One region of the Phascolarctobacterium faecium genome, then DNA from elsewhere that is predicted to be linked to it. Evidence: riboswitches for the same ligand, from Rfam matches in the RefSeq annotation. Region 1 holds a riboswitch; the other holds the start of a gene.
What was found. A riboswitch is a leader RNA that binds a small molecule or an ion and turns the genes downstream of it on or off. The one in region 1 is predicted to bind cobalamin.
Positions count from the first base shown of each region.

Region 2: it holds a riboswitch for cobalamin, as region 1 does, so the genes downstream of both, PFJ30894_RS02555 (sirohydrochlorin cobaltochelatase) here and cbiD (cobalt-precorrin-5B (C(1))-methyltransferase CbiD) in region 1, are expected to answer to the same signal.

Region 1 is NZ_AP019004.1:1,775,848-1,781,535, reverse strand. Features, by position in the region: gene PFJ30894_RS08695 (MotA/TolQ/ExbB proton channel family protein) at 1-104, shown strand, start outside; gene PFJ30894_RS08690 (ExbD/TolR family protein) at 104-517, shown strand; gene PFJ30894_RS08685 (energy transducer TonB) at 514-1,425, shown strand; cobalamin riboswitch at 1,479-1,607, shown strand; gene cbiD (cobalt-precorrin-5B (C(1))-methyltransferase CbiD) at 1,777-2,919, shown strand; gene cobI (precorrin-2 C(20)-methyltransferase) at 2,925-3,626, shown strand; gene cobM (precorrin-4 C(11)-methyltransferase) at 3,626-4,411, shown strand; gene PFJ30894_RS08665 (cobalt-precorrin 5A hydrolase) at 4,413-5,462, shown strand; gene cobJ (precorrin-3B C(17)-methyltransferase) at 5,487-5,688, shown strand, end outside.
Region 2 is NZ_AP019004.1:519,153-524,840, forward strand. Features, by position in the region: gene dcuC (C4-dicarboxylate transporter DcuC) at 1-534, opposite strand, end outside; gene PFJ30894_RS02555 (sirohydrochlorin cobaltochelatase) at 748-1,647, opposite strand; cobalamin riboswitch at 1,768-1,941, opposite strand; gene PFJ30894_RS02560 (hypothetical protein) at 2,072-2,776, opposite strand; gene PFJ30894_RS02565 (metal-dependent transcriptional regulator) at 2,801-3,169, opposite strand; gene PFJ30894_RS02570 (hypothetical protein) at 3,369-3,860, opposite strand; gene PFJ30894_RS02575 (FkbM family methyltransferase) at 4,034-5,107, shown strand; gene PFJ30894_RS02580 (ABC transporter substrate-binding protein) at 5,302-5,688, shown strand, end outside.

The DNA of each region.
Region 1 (5,688 bases):
TATGTGCACATTCTTATTTTGCGCAGCGTCTGGATACTTCCATAACTAATATGGAACAATGCTTTTCGGCTTTGCTGGAGGCTGAAAGCAGAGGTGACATCTAATGAAACTGCGTGATAGCAGAAGCCTTAAACAACCTGAGCTAATGATAATACCAATGATCGATATTATGTTTTTTCTGCTGGTGTTTTTTATGCTTAGTACGATGTATATGGTTGATTTAAAAACAATTCCTATAAAGTTGCCTAAAGCGGAATTTTCGGCAGTTGACACTCAGACAACCTTTGCCGTTTCTGTAAAAAAGGACGGTAGCATTTGGCTTGGTGATAAACAGACTGACATTGCCAGTTTAACTATGCAGGCAAAAATGGAACAGAAAAACAATCCGCGTTTTTCAATCGTTATTAGGGCAGACAAAGATGCAGATTATGGTAAAGTCATAACTTTGCTGGATAGATTAAAAGGTGCAGGAGTTCAAAGGTTTGGTTTAGCAACGGATGTAGGAGCTGGTGAATGATGGATGACTCTAAAAAGAGGTTCCAAATAGGTTTTATTGGCTCATTAGGATTTCATTTATTTGTATTTCTTGTTTTGGCGTTTGCCGGTCTATTCGCTGCTAATCATGTTGATGATAAGATCGTCGAAATAGCAGTTTTTGGCGGTGGCGGAGGAGGCGGCGGAGGAGGCGGCAGCGGTATGAAGCCAGCCGATGCTACAGAAGCAGATTTGGCAGCAGCGAAAGCGAATGCATTGCAAAATAAACAGCATAGTGCTTCGCAGCCACAACAGCAGATAAAAAAATCCGGCCAAATAAATACTGACGATATAATTGAAAAAACTACTCGTCAGGAGCAAGTGTATCAACAACAGCAGAATAATCAAGTCAATGAAAATGTATCTGAGGAATTACAGACCCAAAGTAAAAATATTGCCGGTGCTGATGTGAAAGAAAATACTGGCAGTGGTGGTGGTTATGGTACTGGCCAAGGCAGTGGATATGGAAGCGGCAGTGGTTCTGGCAGTGGAACTGGAACAGGCGGCGGACATGGTGCTGGAGTGGGTACTGGTATAGGTGACGGAACAGGTTCTGGAATGGGTACTGGAGAGGGTGGCGGCTATGCTGGCGGTGATCCTTCGGCAAACCCTGCTATTCCTCCGCGTTTGTTAAAAAGTCGTCAACCTAGCTATCCAAGCAGCGCCAGAAGTGCCAGTATTGAAGGAACGACGACAGTGCGCATTTTGGTAGGCTACGACGGTGAAGTTGAATCTGTCATTGTCGCAGAATCTTCTGGTAATGCTGCTTTAGATGCTGCTGCTGTTGATGCATGCTATGGCTGGCGTTTTAGCGGTGCTAAAAATGGTGTTGGACAAAAAATACGTTGCTATACATATGTTCCTATTACTTTTAGGCTAAGATCAATTTAAAACTTAATAAGAATCTCCATTGGTTTTTTCTGAATTTTATGCTATAATGATACGGTAATTTGATATTATTAGGTGCCCGTGAGGGCGTAAATGGCAAGATCGGTGTAAATCCGACACGGTCCCGCCACTGTAATAACGCTGAGGCGTTTAAGTCAGGTGCCTGCCTATGTGTGAAAGCTGTATCCACGAGTGATGGAGATGGCAAGAGAGCTGTGTCTTTTAAGGATAAGTATGCGCTTGTATCTTTGTGACTTCTGTCGGAAACGGCAGGAGTCTTTTCTAATTATTAGTAAAAAATACTAGGTGGCAGAATGTCTTTAGCAAGATGTTTGTTCAGGAAGAGGTTGACGCATGGAAGAATATCAGATTTCTCAAGGGAAACGTTTGCGTTGTGGTTATACAACTGGAAGTTGTGCGACTGCAGCCTCCAAGGCTGCTGCAATGATGCTTCTGACAGGTAAACGTGTTGATTTTGTTCAGATAGATACCCCAAAAGGTATTATACTTAATTTGGAACCAGAAGATGCTGTTATTACTGAAATGAGCGTAACATGCGCTATTCGTAAGGACAGTGGCGATGATCCTGATGATACGAATGGGATATTGATTTATGCTACTGTAGAAAAAACAGCAGAAAAGGGGATAAATTTATTAGGCGGTATTGGCATTGGCTATGTAACTAAACCAGGATTGGCCTGTAATGTTGATGGACCTGCCATTAATCCGACACCTCGGAAAATGATTGTTTACGAACTTGAAAAAGTAATGAAGTCTGCAGGATATGAACAAGGGTTAAAAGTTACTATTTCAGCTCCTGAAGGCGTTGAAATTGCCAAGAAAACTTTCAATCCACGTTTAGGTATTTTAGGTGGCATTTCTATTTTAGGAACCAGTGGAATTGTTGAACCAATGAGTGAAAAAGCTTTGATAGAAACAATGTATGTGGAAATTGATACACAGGCAGCGTCTGGAAATAAAAATTTGCTGGTGTTTTTTGGCAATTATGGAGAAGACTTTACTCGTGATGTACTGGGACTTAATATTGATGATGCCGTGACCTGCAGTAATTTTGTTGGGGAACTTTTAGATTATGCGGTTTATAAGGATTTTGAGACCTTGCTGTTAATAGGCCATTCAGGAAAGCTGGTAAAACTAGGGCAAGGTGTGATGAATACCCATTCAAAATATGCTGATTGCCGCACAGAGTTAATGGCTCTTTTGGCACTGCTTACCGGTGCTAAAGTGGAAGTTGGTAAAGAAATTATCGATTGTCCGACTACAGATGAAGTAGTGAAGATTTTGCAGCGTGAAGGTATTTTTGAAGAAGTAATAAGTGGTGTTACTGAACGTATTGATTTTTACATGCAGCATCGCGTGCATGGTAAAATAAAAACGGCAGCACTGATGTTTTCTAACGTATATGGTATTTTAGGAAAAACAGCAGCTGCTGACGAACTAATTAAATTACATTTAAAGGACAAACAGGAAGGATGAAAAACATGAGAGGTAAATTGTACAGTGTAGGTATCGGACCGGGGGACCCGGAATTATTGACTTTAAAAGCAGTGCGTCTGCTCAAAGAATGTGACGTTGTTGCTTTGCCTAAAGGTGATACCGATGTCATGACTGCTAAAAATATTGTCAATCAGGTAGTTGATCTTGATAAAAAAGAACAGCTTATTATTTATATGCCGATGACAAAAGATATGGCAGTAATGGATAAAGCTCATCAGGAGGGCGCCGATGCTGTAATAAAATTGCTTGATGAAGGCAAAAATGTTGTTTTCATTACTCTTGGTTGTCCTACAGTATATGCAACCTGCATTTATGTGCATAAGCTTGTTTTAAAAGCTGGCTATGATGCCGAATTGGTTGCAGGTGTAACTTCTATTTGTGCTGTCGCGGCAAAGCTGAATGTGTCTTTATGTGAAAGGGCAGAACCGCTTATTGTGCTGCCTGGCAGTTATAAAGAAGCATCTAAATTTCTTGATGGACCTGGTAATAAGGTATTAATGAAATCTGCCAGTGAAATTGCCAGAGTACGTGACGAATTAAAAGAACGCGGGTTGATTAAGAATGCAGCCATGGTTGAACGCTGTGGTTTATCGGGAGAAAAAGTGTACCGTGATCTTAATGAGATTGATCCTAACAGCAGCTATTTTTCTGTAATCTTGGTTAAAGAAAAGGAGTTTGACAAATAATGATTTATTTTATTGGTGCAGGGCCTGGTGCCGCTGATTTAATTACTGTTAAAGGTAAAGAACTTTTGGAAAAGGCTGATCTTATTATTTATGCCGGTTCATTGGTTAATCCGGAGCTTTTGAACTATGCAAAACCGGAATGCATTATTATGGACAGTGCTAAAATGACTTTGGAAGAGGTCATTGCAGCTATGGTTCCGGCAGCACAGGCCGGTAAATTGGTTGTGCGTTTGCATACTGGTGACCCAAGTGTTTATGGTGCTCATCGTGAACAGATAGATCTTTTGCGCAGTTATAATCTTGATTTTGAAATTGTTCCGGGTGTAAGTTCTTTCTGTGCGGCTGCTGCCTGTTTAGATGCAGAGTATACTTTGCCTAATGTTAGTCAATCTGTTATTATTACCCGTATGGAAGGACGTACACCGGTACCTAATAAGCAAAAAATCGCTGATTATGCAGCTCATAAAGCAACAATGGTTATTTTTCTTTCCAGCGGTATGTTAGAAAAATTGCAGAAGGAATTGATTGCAGGCGGCTACACTGCTGATACTCCGGCTGCTATTGTTTATAAAGCCTCATGGCCTGATGAGAAAGTATGCCGTTGCACAGTAGGAACTTTGGCAGAAACTGCGAAAGAACATAATATTACTAAAACAGCTTTGATTACAGTAGGAAACTTTTTAGGCAATATTTATGACCGCAGCGAACTCTATAATCCTACTTTTGCACATGGATATCGTGCTGCTGATCCCAGCAAATTGGATTTAAAGCCAGAGGTAAAATAAAATGAAGGCTGTAGTATACTCCTTTACCAGACGTGGAGCAATGCTAAGTATAAATATTGGTGAAGCACTGCAAAAGTTTGATTTTGAAGTGCGATGTTTAACTATGCAAAAATTTGCTGAAGAAAAAATATTTTTGGAAGCGATGGATGATCATAATAAAGCTTGTGAGTATGCGTTTAAGGAGTGCCAGCTGATTGTATTTGTTGGAGCGGTAGGAATTGCAGTGAGGACGATAGCTCCATATATAAAGAATAAATTAGTTGATCCTGCTGTATTGTCTGTAGACGAAGGCGGAAACTTCGTTATACCATTATTATCAGGTCATATTGGCGGTGCTAATGGATTTGCAAAAGTCTTAGCGAAAGTAATAAAAGCTACTCCCGTAGTTACTACAGCTACAGATGTGAATAAGCTTTTTGCTGTAGACGAGTGGGCGGCACGCAATAATATGATTATTAACAGTATGAAAGCAGCGAAAGATTTTGCCGCTGCGTTAGTAGATGGACAGGTAGTTGGACTTTTTACCGATTATCCAATTATTAGTGCCTTACCACGCCAGATTGTTCTTAAAGACAAAGGGGTTACAGGTTTGGCTATTACGAAAAATAGAAATGTGAAGCCTTTTGATTTAACGGTTCAGCTTTGGCCTAGAAATATTTATTTGGGAATCGGCTGTCGTCGCGGAACAACGTTGGAAAGTATAGAAACTTTAGTTTTACCGAAACTGAAAGAACTTGGTATAGACTTACGTACTATCGTTGGTGTGGCATCTGTTGATTTAAAAAAAGATGAGGCTGGCCTGTTGAATTTCGCAGCTAAATATAATTGGGAAATTAGTTTTTTTACCGCTGAAGAATTACAAAATGCAGCAGGTGAATTCAGTAGTTCTGATTTTGTGAAATCAGTTGTAGGCGTAAGTAATGTTTGCGAGCGTTCAGCAGTATTGGCGGCCAATAACGGCAGTATAATTTCATCAAAATGCAGTTTGAATGGAGTAACCTTAGCTGTTGCTGAAGCCGATATTGTACTTGACTTTGAAAAATTATCTTGAATGTATGTTTGAAGGAGAATTAATATGACGCAAAAAGTTTATGTTGTCGGTCTTGGACCAGGTGGTATCGAACAAATGACCCAAAGAGCTAAAGCTGCTTTGGAAAGTTGTGATGTTATTGCAGGTTATCATGTATATATCGATCTTATTAAAAATGATTTTACAGGCAAGGAATTTTTGAGTACTGGTATGCGTAAAGAGGTAGATCGTTGCAAGCTTGCTATAG
Region 2 (5,688 bases), 1.2 Mb from region 1:
GATGGTGCCGGTATCACTGGGGCTCCAGTCGAAGCAGAGCGTAGTAGCAACAGCAGCCGTAGCAGACAGACGGCTGACACCAAGTCCGATCAGGATCGGGAACATGGTGACCATCAGCAGCATGGCCAGACCAGATGCACTGTTGATGCACAGACCGATCAGCATACCGACAACCCAGGTGCCGGATAAAACGATATAAGGTGATTTTAAAGCCAGTAAAGGACGGATAGTCAGACGAACTAAAGAACGGGAAGCGCCGATTTTGTCCATATAGCGGGCAAAAGCGCCAACTGCCATAATGTTCATACCGAGCTTGCCGGCATTAGAACTCATGGTAGCGCGAATAAATTCAAAAGCATCAAAGAAAGTAGAGCCTGTAGCGGCTTTGGCCGGTAAGATAGTACCGTAACCGAAAATGGCGGCAATATACATTAAGATCATACCGCCTAAGAATAAGACCGGTTGAGGTTTGTACTTTTTGTAGATCAGAAAGCCGACCCAAAAAGTAACAAGAGCAGAGATTACTAAACCCATTGGTGCAACACCCTTTCTTCATATATAATGTCTTTCAATGACTAAAGTATAGCATTCTAATATCTCATAAAGCAAGAGCAGCAGCAACAAAGGGTAACAAATTTACAGAAAATTTTATTAAAATAAAAACGCTGTAATATTTTTGTACTGATTTCCAGAACATAAAAGGACGTTCTTCCTTAGAAGAACGTCCTTTGGACTAACAGTAATTATTTATCTTTGAACACCGGCTTCAGCAGCAACTGCATGCTGTACATAAATAGCCTGTACTGCGGCATTGCGGCCGATACCCTGCAGGTGACCTACAGTTTTAACGCCCATTTTTTCGATCATGGATTTCCAGGAATCTTCTTCATCTCCGTACATATCGTTGTTGGCATGGTCGCCTGCAACGATCATCAGGGGGAACATATGCACAGTTTTGTAACCGCGTGCTTTGATTTGTTCCAGAACTTCGTCCACGTTAGGAGTATCCACTTCTTCAACAGTGCCAACTACTACCGGTAAACCCATTTTATCAAAGGTTTCCTGCAGCATTTTGTAGGTGTTGCCAAAGGATTGGTTGTTATCACGGGGAGAACCGTGACCCATCAAGACAACGCCTTCACCTTTGCCAAGAGTCGGGAATTGAGTCGCAACAGCGGAAGCAGCGATAGCGAAATCGTTTTTACCTACCATCAGAGGATCGCTGACAACGATGCGGTCAAAATCACCTTTGAATTTATCAACGGTGGTCAGGACTTTATGCTCATATTCTTCGCCGTGCAGCAAATGAGTCGGTTGTACGAGAATGTCTTTATAACCGGCTTTTTTCAGTTCTTTTAAGGTTGCAGGCAAATCGTTGACTTTGATGCCTTTATTTTTTTCCAATCGTTCCATGATGATGTAGGAAGTAAAAGCACGTTTAAAATCACGGTTCGGGAAAGCTTTGGCAACAGCTTCTTCGATCCCGCCGATATCTTTCGTACGGGTGTCGTCGAAGGTCGAACCGAAGCTGACTACTACGACAGCCTTGTCGTTTTTCGGTGCTTTAGCAGCGGCAGAAGTGCCCATAGTTCCCAGTGCAAAAACCATCATTGAAGCCATAACTAACATTGAAAGCAGTTTTTTCATAAATTATTCCTCTTTCCTCTGATTATTTTCTGAATAGGTAATAAAAAAACCATCCATAAATATTAGGGATGGTGATAAAACATGGTTAGACCCATGATCTTTCCCCGTCCTTCGCAGGTCACTAAGATCGCGATGCAGGTAGTTCTTCTGGCTTGACTTCATGGCTCGGCCTTCCTTCCCGGAATATTCCAGTGGTTCTATAGGCGTTGCTCCATCTTACAGCGGCGGGACCGCGCCGGCTTTTAACCGGTCTTCTCTGTTATTCCTGACGGAACCTGCATTACCGTATTCAGTTTGATATACTAAATTATAACATCTTTGAATAGAGTGTCAAGCAAATTAGGAAAAAATATCATTAAGATACAGAGGTATACAAGAATAAACACCCTTTAATTATTTAAAGGGTGTTTAGAAATTTGCAGAGTTATTTTTTTGCAGCTTTATCAAGATCCTGAACGAAAGCATTGGCCATGCGCTGCCACATATTTGTTGTATCACTGTCTGCTGTACGGCTGCGTGTATCGCGCAGACTGAAAATTATTTTTCCTGTAGCAGGGTCAAAAAGATGAAAAGCTACATCAACGTAGCCGTCATATACAGTGCTGGCCGGAACATATTCATAAACAGTTCGTTCTGCATCCCGTTCGATCCAGTTTCCTTTATTGTCTTTGACCTTTTCTTTGTAATATCTGGTACGCGGTTCTTCGTGAGCGGGGATGACCCGTCTGTTGTAACCAAATTTATGGGCGATTATTTTCAGATCAGCAGTTGGAGCAGGCGCTATTTTGGTCGATATATCTGTATAAGTGCCGCTTAAAGCATCTTTGGTCAGTTGGGAAGCATCTTCTTTGGTAATTGAAAGATTTGATTCGATGCTTGTATCAAAAACATAATCTTTTTTAGTTAAAGCTTTTTGTAAAGCACTTATTATTTTTTCGGTCGCCATATCGTCAACAGTAAAATTGCTGCCGACAGGATCGACTACACTTATGGAAACCAAATTGATGCGGTGAAGTTTATTAAAATCGTAATTGGGATTCGTCCATTTCGTTTTGTCTGCATGAGCGGCCAGCGGCAATGCCAGCATTGCGATGGCAACAGTAAGCAAAAGAAGTAATTTTTTCATCATTGTTAAAACAGCTCCTTTGAATTGTTAAGAGTTTTTGATCAGTTTTTTTATCCCGGTAAAGGTTTCGGGGCTGATAACATGTTCGATCCGGCAGGCATCTTTTTCAGCTGTTTCTTCGGATACGCCAAGATTTTCGCGTAAAAAGCGCGTCAACAGCAGATGTCTTTCCAAAACAGCGTTTGCTTTAGCGAGCCCTGTTTCAGTCAGAATGATGTTGCCGTCCGCTTCCATCAGAATGTAATTTTCGCGTTTTAAAATACTCATAGCCCTGCTGACGCTGGCTTTGGTAAAATTCATATGCGTTGCAATGTCGATAGAACGGACACTGCCGTTTTGCTGCTGCAGCATCAGAATGGTTTCCAAATAGTTTTCTCCAGATTCTTGCAAAATCATAACAAGTCCTCCGTTGGCAATAGTGCCGTTTGATTGATCGTGTAATAAAACACAGCCGGTGAAAATTAGTGAGCAGTAAGAATATTCCGGCAAATATTATCAGTACTATTTTAACATTATAAAAAGGTCTGGGCAAGTATAGTTAGAGCAGGATAAAAAACGCCTGAAGTTTTGACTTCAGGCATAGAAAAAGTAGCGGTCAAGAACGTTCGTAAACGCGTTTTGTCAGGGTTAATGTTTTCTCTAAAACAGAAGCAAATAACCCGGATGTTAATGCTGTGAAAATCATTCCAGGAAGAGCTGCTGCCAACAGAGGGTAGACTGCCTTACCAATAAAAAGACTGAGTGCAAGACGTGCTGCGGAGGAAGCGACAGCTCCTGATAACAGGTAGAAGATTTTGGTTTTTCCTAAAACTGCATATAATAAGGCAACGACTATTCGAAAAAGCATTGCAATAAGGACGTTGAAAATAGTTTGCGTACCCAGGAGTAAACCGCCGGCAGAGGCCAGAATACCTGCAAGCAGATATTTTTTGATGCCAAAAACACCGCAGATCGCTACAGCAATAGGAGCGGAGAGTTGAAATTCACTTCCTGGAATAAAGCTGGGAAGCTTAAAAGCCCCGCTGACGGCGATAAATGCTGCTAATAAGGCAATTTCACTGATTTCACGAATTTTAAAAGTAGACATAAAGATCACCTTAATTATGGTTAACTATAAACTGAAATTAAGTTTACGATAATAGTATATAAAACTTGATGGTGGTATGTCAACCATAAGAATGGTAAAAGTTAACGCAATAAAAGTATGACGGCAGGTAAAGTTTCGTGTACAATAAAGTTGTAGAGAAGGGAGCGGCGTAAATGTTGGATTTTATTAAGGAAAAACAGGACGTTTGGCAGATTTTGCAGCTGACTGACAAGCCTGTTGTTTTATATGGAATGGGTAACGGTGCCGACCAGATTATTGACTTGTGTGACAGGATGCAAATAAAGGTCGCCGGTATTTTTGCCAGTGATGAATTTGTTCGCGGGCAGGTTTTTCGTGGTCATATGGTCGAGACTTATACCGCAGTTAAAGATCGGCTGGGTGATTTTCTGATTGTTATTGCCTTTGCCTCAGAGTCGCCTGCAGTTTTAAACCGCTTTCAGGAGCTGAGCACAATGCATGAAACAGTAGCGCCGCATTTGCCGCTGTTTCCCGGAGATGAAACAGTTTCGTTTGACTGGCTGCAGCAGCATCAGCAGGAATTGCAGCAGGTATATGACAATTTGGCTGATGATTGGTCCCGAGACGTGTTTGCAGCATCACTGAATTATAAGCTGAGCGGTAAACTGCATTATTTATGGCAAAGTGAGACGGAGCGGCTAAAAGATCTGCAGAGTATTTTCAGTTGGAGCGAAGAAGAAACGTATGCTGATCTAGGTGCCTATAATGGTGATACGATCAGGGAATTTTTACAGCTGACTAATAATAAATATAATCGGATTTTTGCGGCAGAGCCGGATAGGCGTAATTATAAAAAATTATCTGCTTATTTAGAGGCAAGTGGTTTGTCTGATATCAAAATTTTTGAAAGAGCCATTTGGAAAGAAACGGCAGAACTGTCTTTTTCTGACAGCGGCGGCCGTCAGTCAACGTTGCTGACAGGCCAGCGTCACATAGTGCAGGCTGTCGATATTGATACACTGCTTGAAGATGAGCGTGTAACTTACATCAAAATGGATGTGGAAGGCGCTGAGATGGAGGCTTTGAAAGGGGGAAAGGAGCAGATAAAACGTAATAAACCTAAATTATTTATTGCCGCTTATCATCACGATGCGGATATTTTCCTGCTGCCATTGTTTATGTGGCAGTTAGTGCCTGAATATAAGGTTTATCTGCGTAAACATCCGTATGTGCCGGCGTGGGAATTAAATTTTTTAGCAGTCGTATAATCGCGGGACACAAAAAATCCCATAGGGTCAAAAGTGTCGTATTGTCGATTGACAATGGAATGTTTTTTAAATAAGGCGTAAATGTGACATAAATTTTAATTTTTTGTAAAACTTTTTTTCTAATGTAAGCAGGAATTTTACAAAGCCGGGCGAACTTTAAGGGTAGTATGACAACACAAAGGAGTGGATGTTTAATGAAAAAAGCAAAATGGTTGTGCACTGCAGCAGCAGTTCTGGCATTATCAGTAGCAGTTGCCGGCTGCGGCGGCAGCGACGATAAGAAAGCTGCAGATTCTAAAGGCGGTCCTAAAGGCGACGTTATGGTTTATACCTCTATTTATCCTGATATCATCGATAAAATGTGTAAACCTAATGTAGCTAAAGCATTCCCTGATATGAAAGTTACCTGGTTCCAGGGCGGTACTGAAAAAGTAATCACTAAAATTACCGGCGAGATCAAAGCCAACAAAATCGGTACTGACGTTCTGATGGTTGCTGATCCTTCCTACTACCTGACTTTGCAGGATCAAGGTTTGCTGCTTGATTATGTTTCCCCGAACCTGAAAGATGTCATCACTGAT